DNA from 4 places in the Peribacillus aracenensis genome. Region 4 is predicted to be linked to each of the others. Evidence: riboswitches for the same ligand, from Rfam matches in the RefSeq annotation. Region 4 holds a riboswitch; each other region holds the start of a gene.
What was found. Region 4 has a riboswitch for S-adenosylmethionine ahead of N0M92_RS11020 (O-acetylhomoserine aminocarboxypropyltransferase/cysteine synthase family protein). Riboswitches for the same ligand answer to the same signal wherever they lie in the genome.

Region 1 (3,135 bases), on a different contig from region 4:
TAAGGTAGGGTTAGCGAAAATTATCATTCGCTCTAAAGAACAAATGGCGGTAATCCGAGTCGTTGATAATACCTTAGTGATGGAAACGATTCATTATCCGGATGAAGTTCGCCCCACAGCGGATGTTCCGAATATTCCTGCCACCGATACCATTGTAAAAAAAGAAATCGATACTGCTGTATTATTGATAGATCAATTAACGACTACTTTCGATCCGACAAAATACACCGATGACTATCGAACCGCGTTACTTGAATTGATTGAATCAAAGAAAGCAGGACAGACGACGATTCCAGCCAAAACAAAAGAACCAATTTCCAACAATGTAACCGATTTAATGGAGGCATTACAGGCATCCATTGACCGTACGAAACATGATGAAACGGAAATGAAAAAGACGACCCGAAAGAAAGTGGCACCGAAAAAAAAGAAACAAGCTTAAACAGGAAGCTGAGCGGAAGACACATGATGTCGCTCGGCTTTCTGCTTGTTTTAGCAAGGTAATTTGCTTTCTAAATGGTAAGGAAAGTGAATTAATAGGGGGGAGATTTACATAGTAAGGAAAGTGCAAATATGTAAGTGGATCACGATGTAAGAACCAGAATGGAATTAAAATAAAATGGTGGCTGGAAATGAAGGCAAAAAAATTCGCTCCCTAAAGAGCGACAATGAGGAATTCAATCGTGAAAATCAACATATAGGCGAACGGTTGTAGTTTTCGACTATATATTGTGTTCATATTCTACCATATTTAATTCTGAAATAGCAACAAAATTACTGAAACAAACCTATGAATTTTTCTGGAAATCAATGATATTTCCCCCATTTAACAGCTCATGAGGCTTTTGCATTTTCATATTCTTATAAAATACTACAGAATAAAATGGACTTTTAGTATAATTTATACATACAGGATGATATAAATTAAATATGAATGGAAGATGCAAAATGGAAAATGGAAAAATCAAAGCACTTCATGCCGGGAAGCCGAAACAAGAAATTTTTTCAAATATCGAAATCTATTCAGCAATGGATAAACAAGAACAGGATAATGTGACAGTGACTAAATCAGGTATAATTGGTGATGGGGTTGGTAATGTAAAGTTCCATGGAGGTCCTGATCGCGTTTTGTGCTTTTACCCCTTTGAGCATTATTCAATATGGAATGAAAAATTCTCTAAAAAACTGGAAATCCCTGCATTCGGTGAAAATTTAACCGTAGCGGGGATGAGGGAAGAAACAACATATATTGGCGATATTTATCAAATAGGCGAAGTGATTGTTCAAATTAACCAGGGGAGGATACCTTGTTCGACCATTTCCCATTTCAATCAAGAACCTAAGTTTTTGGAACTCGTGCTGAAAACGAGTTTCACTGGTTATTTTGCAAGAGTACTTCAAGAAGGAACGATAAATAAACAAAACGATATTGTGCTGATAGATCGTTTGCAGGAAAAAATTTCAGTTCATTATGCAGCAGAGGTACTCCTTCATAAACGAGATGGGCTGGAAGGAGCAAAGGCTTTACTTACACTAGACTCGTTAGCGGAAGACTGGAAACAAAGGATTTTGAAGAGGGTTCAAGCTGCAAAAGGTTGAATGATTTTTGCAAAAGTGAAAAAAATGTCGATCAGGTATTGAAATTGACAGATTATTAATGTAAATTAAATATAATCAAATTTTGAAATCTTATGAAAATTATATAAATGGATCTTATCGAGAGAGGTGGAGGGACTGGCCCGAAGAAACCTCAGCAACCAGCTTAGGCAAAGGTGCTAAATCCAGCAAGCAGAGCTTGATAGATGAGGAGAATGTTTCAAAAAACCTTCTTCTTTGAGAAGGTTTTTTTTCCTTTTCTCTCATACTCATAGAATACGACAAAAACAGGATTGTTTTTGAGAGAGGGTGTAATGATGAATTTTCGTAAAGACGTGAAAGAAAGAATACTGGTTGGGGAAGGGGCAATGGGGACCTTATTGTATTCGAATGGCATCGATCAATGTTATGAGGAATTAAACTGTACGAACCCAGATCAAATAGAGTCCATCCACCGTGCCTATCTGGAAGCCGGTGCAGATATCCTTCAATCGAATACATACGGAGCCAATTTCAACAAATTGAAACGGTATGGAATTGAAGATGAAGTAAGCAGAATCAATCGCCAGGGAGTCATTCTTGCTAAAAAAGCGGCAAAAGGAAAGGCATACGTCTTCGGTACCATAGGGGCACAGCGGAGCATCAGGAAATCGGATTTAAGCATGGAAGAGATAAAACGGGGTTTTCGTGAACAGCTATACAGTCTTTTGATGGAAGACCCTGATGGGATTCTCTTGGAAACATTTTATGACCTGGAAGAACTGGAAACCGTCCTGCAAATCGTTAAATATGAAACTGGACTGCCGATCATAGCAAATGTTTCGATGCATGAACTGGGAAATCTTCAAAATGGAATCCATTTAAATGAAGCTTTTCAAAAACTTGAGCAACTGGGTGCCGATGTTGTTGGGGTGAATTGCCGTCTCGGTCCACATCATATGATTCGGGCCTTGGAAGAAGTGAGTTTGCCAAAGCAAGCATCAATTGCCATATACCCAAATGCCAGCCTCCCGGATTATGTGGATGGAAGGCTCGTCTATAAAGCTGTGCCTGAATACTTCGGTTCAAGTGCCCTAGAACTTCGTGAGCAGGGTGCCGCAATCATAGGAGGGTGCTGTGGAACGACTCCGCTGCATATTCAAGCTGTAAAGAATGCGATTGGAAGTTTGGCTCCTGTGAAAGAGAAATTTACGAAATCCCGTGAAATAGAAATAATTGAAGTGAATGATAGAGAATTGGAACGTCCCCTGTTCGAAAAGGCCAAAACAGAAAGGACGATTCTAGTTGAACTTGATCCTCCGAAAAAGTTAGGTATAGAGAGCTTCATGACTGGTGCCGAGGTTTTGAAAAAAGCAGGGGTCGATTCCATTACATTAGCGGATAATTCGCTTGCCTCACCAAGGATATCGAATGATGCACTGGCTAATTTACTGAAAAACCAATTGAATATAGAGCCGATGGTGCATATAACATGCCGTGATCGAAATTTGATCGGACTGCAGTCACATTTAATGGGTCTGCAGACGGTGGGTCTGAACG
Region 2 (3,135 bases), on a different contig from region 4:
GATTCCCTTGCTTGTCTTTTTCGCGATGGAACCGCCTATGATGTGAATCTGGTGTTTTTGTGCCTGTGTTTTTAAAAATTCAATCGTTTTTTCTGCCTCCTGATCAGCAATCTCATTTAACCTGGTCAAGTCGTATCCTGTTGTCCAAAGCTCCGGTAAAATGACGATATCGGGTTCTGACCGTGTTGCTTTTTCCAACCATTGTTCTGCAACCTGAAAATTGATATCCGGTTGACCAAAGGCTATATCCATTTGAATACAAGCTATTTTCCATTTCATCGATTAAAACCTCCACATGTAAAAAATGCTTTACAAGACTATGATAAACATATATCATTTGTGACTAGAATTTCAAGAAATTTCAGAGAAGGTGTATAAATGTTGCAATTCGAAAAATCCGGCCAGCTTCAGGACCTGCCCAAGCAGTTTTTTGCTTCACTAGTCGCAAAAGTCAATGCAATCACGGAGCAAGGACATGATGTCATTAATTTAGGCCAGGGAAACCCTGATCAGCCGACGCCAGAACATATCGTGAAAAGTTTGCAGTCGGCTGCTGAAAAAACGATTAATCATAAATATTCGCCATTCCGGGGACATCAATATTTGAAAGATGCTGCCGCCGTCTTTTATGAACGAGAATACGGTGTCAAGCTGGATCCGAATAGCGAAGTGGCGATTCTCTTCGGGGGGAAGGCAGGTCTTGTCGAACTGCCGCAGTGTTTATTGAATCCAGGTGATACAATCCTTGTTCCAGATCCCGGCTATCCCGATTATCTTTCCGGAGTTGTTTTAGCCCGGGCAAAGACCGAACTCATGCCTCTGACAGAAGAAAATGATTTTCTTCCGAAATATGATGACATACATAAAGAAGTACTTGATAAAGCCAAAATGATGTTCTTGAACTATCCGAATAATCCCACAGGTGCTTCTGCAACTGATAGTTTCTTTGATGAAACCGTCTCCTTCGCAAAAGAGCATTCCATTTGTGTGGTCCACGATTTCGCTTATGGCGCGATCGGATTCGACGGAAAAAAACCGATAAGCTTTCTCCAATCGGAGGGAGCGAAGGATGTAGGAATAGAAATATACACACTATCGAAAACATACAATATGGCAGGATGGAGAGTAGGCTTCGCAGTGGGGAATAAGAGTGTAATAGAAGCTCTTGAACTATTACAAGACCATCTTTATGTGAGTCTTTTCCCGGCGATACAAGAAGCTGCGGCAAGTGCTTTGCTTGATTCGCAGAGCTGTGTAGAGCAGTTAGTGCAGATGTACGAAGGTCGAAGGAATGTTTTCATTGAGGGATTGAGGGCAATCGGCTGGGATGTCAAAGCGCCTGCGGCATCGTTTTTTGCCTGGCTCAAGGTACCTAAAGGTTTTACGTCAGAGAGTTTTGCAGACTATTTATTAGCGCATGCCCACGTAGCTGTTGCCGCAGGGAATGGATTCGGTGAATTTGGCGAAGGTTACGTCAGGGTAGGGCTGCTGACCTCGGAAGAACGGCTTGAAGAGGCTGTGGAACGAATACGTACATTAAACTTATTTTAACGATGGATTGAGGTATCCGACTTATTCACCGTTAAAATAGTTAAAACTTATTGACAAAGTAGGGATTACCTGTCAGAATACAAAATAAATTCTTAATCTTTCGATACTTGAATGCAATTTATATATCAGCGTTTTCTTATTTTGAGCAGGTGGAGGGACTAGCCCTATGAAGCCCAGCAACCGACCGTAATTCCATTGTAAAATGGGGCGGAATTCTTCGCCGGATTTCCTGAAATCCACAAGGCACGGTGCTAATTCTTGCAGCCAATGGCTGGGAGATAAGAAGATGGCTTTTTAAAGCCTCTTCTTTATGAAGGGGCTTTTGCCATTTTGAGACCATTTCAGTTTAATGACATCGAGAGTTTACTAACGTGTTATAGGAGTGATCAGATGAGCGAGATAGTCGCTACTTATTTAATTCATGACTTCACTGGAAATCATGAGAAAAAAGCAGAGAGCATTGCCCTAGGTTTGACTGTCGGGACATGGACGGACCTGCCACATTTAGTCCAGAAACAACTGGAAAAACATAAGGGGCGCGTTGTATCGGTGACACCACTTTTGGAAGAAGAGAGGGCAAACAGCTACTTTAATCGTAAAGTATACCGTTCGCTTATTAAAATTGCCTATCCGGCAGGGAATTTTTCCCTTGATTTACCTGCAATCCTCACGACTGTCTTCGGCAAACTTTCATTGGACGGAGAAATAAAACTCATAGACCTGGATTTTGTCGGTGATATTCAAAACGCTTTTCCCGGACCGCAATTTGGCATTGGAGGCATAAGGGAAAAGATTGGCGTATTTAACCGTCCTCTGGTGATGAGCATCTTTAAAGGTGTATTAGGAAGAGACCTGGCATTCCATAATGAGCAACTGAGGCAACAAGCATTAGGGGGCGTCGACCTAGTTAAAGATGATGAGATCCTCTTCGACCAGGAACTGACTCCATTTTTCGATAGAATAAAAACGGGAAAAAGAATATTGAATGAAGTCCATGAAACCACTGGCCACCGTACTTTATATGCTGTCAATCTATCAGGGAAAACATTTGAATTACTGGATAAGGCAGAGCAGGCGGCTGAAGCAGGGGCAGATGCTTTATTGTTCAACGTTCATACATATGGTTTGGATGTATTGCAGGCCTTGAGTGAACATGATCGTATCAAGTTGCCGATCATGGCGCACCCCGCCTATAGCGGGGCATTGGCAGCTTCATCATTTTACGGGATCGGCTATCCATTATTACTTGGTAAATTAGTAAGGTTATCAGGTGCGGATTTATCTTTGTTCCCATCCCCTTATGGAAATGTCGCACTGGAAAAAAAGGAGACCTTGGCGATTGCTGAAGCTCTGACAAAGGATGAACTTTCATGGAAAAAAGCCTTCCCTGTTCCTTCTGCAGGCATTCATCCGGGCATGGTTCCGGACCTGATCAAGGATTTTGGGCTCGATAGCGTGATTAATGCTGGAGGGGGAGTTCACGGGCACCCCGACGGAGCAGAAGGCGGGGCCAAGGCTTTCCGTTCTGCTGTGGAAGCCGTTCTAGCAGGAAAGGATCTATCTGAAGCGGCTGCTGAGGAAGAA
Region 3 (3,135 bases), on a different contig from region 4:
ACTGCTCTAATTCACGAGTATACTGCTCTAACTCACGAGTATACTGCTCTAACTCACGAGTAAACTGCACTAACTCACGAGTAAAACGCTCTAACTCACGAGTATACTGCTCTAATTCACGAGTAAATTGCTCTAACTTACGAGTAAATGCCCTAACTCACGAGTAAAACGCTCTAACTCACGAGTAATTGCTACTAATTCACGAGTAAATTGCTCTAACTTACGAGTAATTGCTACTAACTCACGAGTAAACTGCTCTAACTTACGAGTAGTTGACCCAAACAAACTTGTAAACGCCCCTGACTCACGCGTATTGCACGTAAGTTGAATTTTTTTGGGATTTCTTGAATTATTCCCGCTGACGGCAAAATTAATCCATAAAAAAGGTGCCCCGCTAATTGCGGGACACCCTTTTTTATATGGATTACGCTTGTGCTTTTAATGTTTCTGCTTTGTCCGTGCGTTCCCATGGAAGATCGACATCTGTACGGCCAAAGTGTCCGTAGGCAGCTGTTTGTTTGTAGATCGGGCGACGAAGGTCAAGCATTTTGATGATACCTGCTGGACGAAGGTCGAAGTTAGCGCGAACTAGGTCAACAAGGACTTCTTCGCTAACTGTACCAGTTCCGAACGTATCAATTGAGATAGATACTGGCTCTGCAACACCAATTGCGTAGGCCAATTGAACTTCCGCTTTGTCGGCAAGGCCGGCTGCCACGATGTTTTTCGCAACATAACGAGCAGCGTATGCAGCAGAACGGTCAACTTTAGTAGCATCCTTACCAGAGAATGCACCGCCGCCGTGGCGAGCGTATCCGCCGTAAGTATCAACGATGATTTTACGTCCAGTAAGACCAGCATCCCCTTGAGGTCCGCCAATTACGAAACGGCCAGTCGGGTTGATGAAGTACTTAGTATCGGCATCGATCAATTCAGCTGGAACGACTGCTTCGATCACATGTTCTTTTAGATCGGCTTGAATTTGTTCAAGCGTAATTTCTGCATCATGCTGTGTAGAGATAACGATCGTATCTACACGTACAGGAACGTTATTTTCATCATATTCCACAGTTACCTGTGTTTTACCATCAGGGCGCAGGTAAGCAAGAGTTTCATCTTTACGGACTTGAGCCAAGCGGAATGAAAGTTTATGCGCCAATGAAATCGGAAGCGGCATAAGCTCTTCTGTTTCATTACAAGCAAATCCGAACATAAGACCTTGGTCCCCTGCACCGATTGCATCGATTTCTTCCTCTGACATGTTTCCTTCACGAGCTTCCAATGCTTTATCGACACCAGCTGCGATATCGGCAGACTGCTCATCAATGGAACTCAACACGGCACAAGTTTCAGCATCGAAACCGTATTTCGCACGTGTGTAGCCAATTCCTTTAATCGTATCACGAACGATACGCGGAATATCTACGTAAGCGGAGGTTGTAATTTCACCGGCAACAAGTACAAGACCTGTAGTTACGCTAGTTTCACACGCAACACGTGCATTTGCATCCTTAGCTAGGATAGCATCTAAAATGGAATCTGAAATCTGATCACAAATTTTGTCCGGATGGCCCTCTGTAACAGATTCAGAAGTAAATAGACGTTTCTTTGACATCATATTTCCTCCTTGGAAGTTAGTATGTTGCAGGCAAAAGCCTGAATTTTACGGAACTCGTTTCCCTCATTAGTTTCAACTATAGACACAGAATTACTTATTAAAAAACACAAAAACCTTCCCTGGCAAATGAGGAAAGGTTTAACATTCTGTCTTCTATCCTTTCACTCTTATCGTTCAAGGGTTTTTACCTTGCTCAGGTTAGCACCATCACCACTATTCCTTGAAGACCTTCGCTTTATTTTCGGCGATCGATCTTGGAGTCAAGTTCATTATGGCAGGTTGCTGGGTTTCAAAGGGCCTGTCCCTCCACCAACTCGGGATAAGAGAATCCGTACAATTTAAGATATTATCGTATCTGGCTGGAACTTGTCAATGCTTTTCTAAAAAGATGATATCCATCCAGAATGGCGTTCATTTGAAAAAACATGTTGTTGCAACGTCCTAGAAGGGCTTACAATGCAAAATACGAATAGAAATGTTGTAAATTGCCATTAATAATAAAGGAATGAGCATCCGAAAAGGAACGACATCCTGACTTTCCCTTTAGCCATATATTGCTTACTTACTTCCTATTAAAATAAAATTATCTTCATGAAAGTTTATGCGGTAATCCTGAATCGGTTCCTGCCGGATGAAAATGATTAACGCAACCAACTGAAAATAATCACAAATTAAAAGAAATAGTATAGACTAATTAAATGAATGTGTTATACTAATTGTAATCTAAAAACTTAAACAAAGGAAGGTACCTCATATATGAATTCTGTAGACGTTTCTAATGAGTTACACCAATTATTAACAGGAAACAATGTGCAAACTCAACTTTCAGTTCCTCAATTGGTCGAAAAAGTATTAAGCAGAAATGAAGGCGTTCTAACATCAACCGGTGCGGTAAAAGCTGAAACTGGCAAATATACAGGTCGTTCACCTAAAGATAAATATATCGTTGAAGAAGCATCAGTTAAAGATAAAATCGATTGGGGTCCAGTGAACCAGCCAATTTCCGAAGATGTATTCAATAAACTATATAATAAAGTAGTTGACTACCTAAAAGCAAAAGAAGAGATTTTTGTTTTTAAAGGTTTCGCTGGTGCAGATGAATCATCACGTCTTCCGATCCGTGTTGTTAATGAATATGCTTGGCATAACCTTTTCGCCCATACTTTGTTCATCCGTCCAAACGAAGAGGAATTGAGAGGTCACGAAGCTGAATTCACAATCCTTTCTGCACCTAACTTCAAAGCAGACCCGGAAGTTGACGGAACTACATCCGAAACTTTCATCATCGTTTCATTTGAACGCCGTACCATCCTGATCGGCGGAACGGAATATGCAGGAGAAATGAAAAAATCGATCTTCTCGATCATGAACTACTTACTTCCAGAGGCTGGAATCCTTCCAATGCATTGCTCTGCTAACGTAGGACGTGAAGGGGACGTCGCTTTATTCTTCGGTCTGTCCGGTACAGGCAAAACGACTTTGTCTGCAGACACGAGCCGTAAACTGATTGGCGATGA
Region 4 (3,135 bases):
GAACTGCAATATGAAGCGATCCATATTGCTGAAAATCCGCCTTCGCGAACAGAAATAGAAAAACTATATAAAATCAGCAATTTGGAATTGAAGAAGTTCTTCAATACTAGCGGTCAAAAATATCGGGAGCTGGGATTAAAGGATAAGCTGAAAGAAGCTTCTGAAGCAGAGATGCTTGATATATTGTCCACGGATGGCATGCTTCTGAAAAGGCCGATTGTTACAGATGGCACTAAAGTGACGGTAGGTTTCAAAGAAGAGCAATTCGAACAGGTTTGGAACTGAAATTTCACAAAATATTTGGTTAATTCCTTACTTAAACACACTATCTACCTTATAATGAAATAGATAAAATAAGATGTACATATGGAGGGTTAATAATGACGACAACACCAAAAGAACTTCGTTACACTAAAGAACATGAATGGGTCAAAACGGAAGATGGAAAAGTGCGCATTGGGATTACCGCTTTCGCACAGTCCGAGCTTGGGGACATCGTATTCGTTGAGCTTCCGGAAATCGGCGATGAATTGAAAGCGAACGAACCATTTGGAAGTGTTGAATCCGTTAAGACCGTTTCTGAGCTTTATGCACCTATCAGTGGCAAGGTTGTTGAAGTAAACGAAGATTTAAGTGACAACCCTGAATATGTAAATGAGTCTCCTTATGAAAAGGCATGGATGGTCGTGCTTGAACCATCTAATAGCAGTGATATTGAAAACTTGATGAGCGCTGAAGAGTATGAGAGTTTAATCAACGGTTAAAAAGAAGGAGAGGGGGGACTGAATAGGCCTGCTCTCTTTTTCATTTTATACAGCGGCAGTTGCGCACATAATTCATGAGATGGAGTGATGACATGGAGTGGGGCGAATTCGATAAAGTGATCATTGTAGAAGGCAGTTCCGATAGAAGAAAAGTTGCCTCCGTTTTAAATGAAGATGTGGAAATAAGATGTACAAATGGGACCATATCATTGACTAAGCTGGATGAATTAGTGGATGAATTGATGGATCGCGATGTTTATCTCCTTTTTGACGCAGATGAATCAGGAGAAAAGCTGAGGAAGCAGTTCCGAAGGGAAATGCCGGAAGCGAACCACCTGTATATTAATAAAATGTACAAAGAAGTGGAAAGCTCACCCGAACATCATATCGCAACTGTGCTACTATCTGCCAATATGAATGTGAAAATGAAATTTTTAAGTCAAAGGGTGAACGACTAATTGATGCAGGAATGGAAAGAAGAAGAGTGTAAGCTTGCTGTTGAAAATGGGGAAACCTTTTGCTTATATTTATATACGCCTTTATGCGGCACTTGTCAGGTTGCCTCCAAGATGCTGACGATTTCCTTGGAGCTGTTCCCGGAATTGAAGGCAGGCAAAATGAATATGAACTATGTCCAAGCAATTGCCGAATCATATGAAATCGAAAGTGTGCCCTGTTTATTGCTTTTCAAAAAAGGAAAGCTGCACAAGAAAATATATGCCTTTCAATCCGTTCCTTATTTGTACGGATTGCTTAAGGAAATCAACTAAGAAACCAATCAGAACAAGTGGTTGGTTTCTTTGTTGCGGACATTTGAATGCGAGAATGAAATTAAACAAAGAATATTCTAACAATTCGTTGACTGATTTATTCTAAAATGATATATTTTGAATTAAGTAATGGGAAAATTTAATAGTTCTTATCAAGAGTGGCGGAGGGACTGGCCCGACGAAGCCCGGCAACCGGTATAAATTTTATATACGGTGCTAATTCCAGCAGAGTGTTGGCTCTGGTAGATGAGGTGTGTTCTTGAGACCTCTTCTTGTTGAAGTGGTTTTTTTGTTTATAAAAGGCCAGATATCATATAATTCCAACTAAATCCATAGAAAAAGGTGAAACCATATGTCAGGGAAAAACTTGCGTTTCGAAACATTGAGTGTTCATGGCGGTCTGCAAACTGATGAAACAGGTGCCCGTGCAGTTCCTATCTACCAAAGCAATGCATACTTGTTCAAAGACACCGACCATGCAGCGAATTTATTTGGCCTAAAGGAGAATGGATATATATATACACGGCTTCATAATCCCACGGTCAGCGTTTTTGAGGAAAGAATGGCCTTATTGGAAGGTGGCATCGGCGGATTGGCAACAGCAAGCGGAATGGCTGCCATCTCACTTTCAATCCTGAACATTGCCGCTGCAGGTGATGAGATTGTTTCAGCCTCTACATTATATGGCGGTACGTATAACCTTTTTGAAAATACTCTTCCTAAATATGGGATCAAAGTGAAGTTCGTTTCTCCCGATGATCCTGAAAATTTCAAAAGGGCGATTACGCCAAGAACTAAAGCCATTTTTGCCGAAACGATCGGTAATCCAAGTTTGAGGGTGCTTGATATTGAAGCGGTAGCGAAAATCGCCCATGAAGCCGGCATACCTTTAATCATCGATAATACCTTTGCAACACCATATCTTTGCAGACCAATTGATTTTGGCGCGGACATCGTCATCCATTCCGCTACAAAATGGCTTCTGGGAAATGGAACGACACTAGGCGGTGTCATCGTGGATGGAGGGAAGTTCGATTGGAACTCGCCAAACTACCCTGGCTTCACGGAGCCTGACCCAAGTTACGACGGTCTTGTATACGCCGAGGCAGTTGGACCTGCCGCATTCATAACGAAAGCCCGAGTCCAGTTACTTCGTGATTTAGGCCCTGCGCTAAGTGCCCAAAGTGCATTCCAGTTTACGCTTGGACTTGAAACGCTGCATGTAAGGATGAAAGAGCATCTATCAAACACCAAGTCTGTCATTGAATATTTAAAAAACCATCCTGCCGTGACTTGGGTTTCGCATCCTGGTGATGAGGATCATCCCGATAAGGCCCTTGCGGATAAATATTTGCCTAAGGGAGCTGGATCTGTCGTGACTTTTGGAATACAAGGTAATCGCGAAGCTGGGGCAAAACTTATCAATTCGGTGGAATTATGGTCCCATGTGGCGAATGTAGGGGATGCGAAGAGCTTGATCATCCACCCAGCCAGTACGACCCATCAACAATTGAATGAGGCGGGTCTTGCGAAAGCGGGTGTAAGTGCCGATCAAGTCCGTTTATCAATTGGGATTGAAAATGTAGACGACTTAATAGAAG

Region 1: linked by a shared signal. The riboswitch ahead of N0M92_RS14280 (bifunctional homocysteine S-methyltransferase/methylenetetrahydrofolate reductase) and the one ahead of N0M92_RS11020 (O-acetylhomoserine aminocarboxypropyltransferase/cysteine synthase family protein) in region 4 are both predicted to bind S-adenosylmethionine.
Region 2: linked by a shared signal. The riboswitch ahead of mtnW (2,3-diketo-5-methylthiopentyl-1-phosphate enolase) and the one ahead of N0M92_RS11020 (O-acetylhomoserine aminocarboxypropyltransferase/cysteine synthase family protein) in region 4 are both predicted to bind S-adenosylmethionine.
Region 3: linked by a shared signal. The riboswitch ahead of metK (methionine adenosyltransferase) and the one ahead of N0M92_RS11020 (O-acetylhomoserine aminocarboxypropyltransferase/cysteine synthase family protein) in region 4 are both predicted to bind S-adenosylmethionine.

Annotation. Positions count from the first base shown of each region.
Region 1 covers NZ_JANZMJ010000013.1:16,296-19,430, forward strand. Annotated here, with positions in the region: gene ku (non-homologous end joining protein Ku) at 1-442, shown strand, start outside; gene N0M92_RS14275 (MOSC domain-containing protein) at 949-1,599, shown strand; SAM riboswitch class I at 1,711-1,809, shown strand; gene N0M92_RS14280 (bifunctional homocysteine S-methyltransferase/methylenetetrahydrofolate reductase) at 1,914-3,135, shown strand, end outside.
Region 2 covers NZ_JANZMJ010000033.1:4,391-7,525, reverse strand. Annotated here, with positions in the region: gene N0M92_RS23495 (carbon-nitrogen family hydrolase) at 1-279, opposite strand, end outside; gene N0M92_RS23490 (pyridoxal phosphate-dependent aminotransferase) at 379-1,551, shown strand; SAM riboswitch class I at 1,685-1,836, shown strand; gene mtnW (2,3-diketo-5-methylthiopentyl-1-phosphate enolase) at 1,942-3,135, shown strand, end outside.
Region 3 covers NZ_JANZMJ010000005.1:194,521-197,655, forward strand. Annotated here, with positions in the region: gene N0M92_RS07875 (hypothetical protein) at 133-285, opposite strand; gene metK (methionine adenosyltransferase) at 425-1,618, opposite strand; SAM riboswitch class I at 1,783-1,944, opposite strand; gene pckA (phosphoenolpyruvate carboxykinase (ATP)) at 2,375-3,135, shown strand, end outside.
Region 4 covers NZ_JANZMJ010000008.1:166,381-169,515, reverse strand. Annotated here, with positions in the region: gene N0M92_RS11040 (arsenate reductase family protein) at 1-285, shown strand, start outside; gene gcvH (glycine cleavage system protein GcvH) at 381-764, shown strand; gene N0M92_RS11030 (toprim domain-containing protein) at 857-1,222, shown strand; gene N0M92_RS11025 (thioredoxin family protein) at 1,226-1,534, shown strand; SAM riboswitch class I at 1,681-1,787, shown strand; gene N0M92_RS11020 (O-acetylhomoserine aminocarboxypropyltransferase/cysteine synthase family protein) at 1,887-3,135, shown strand, end outside.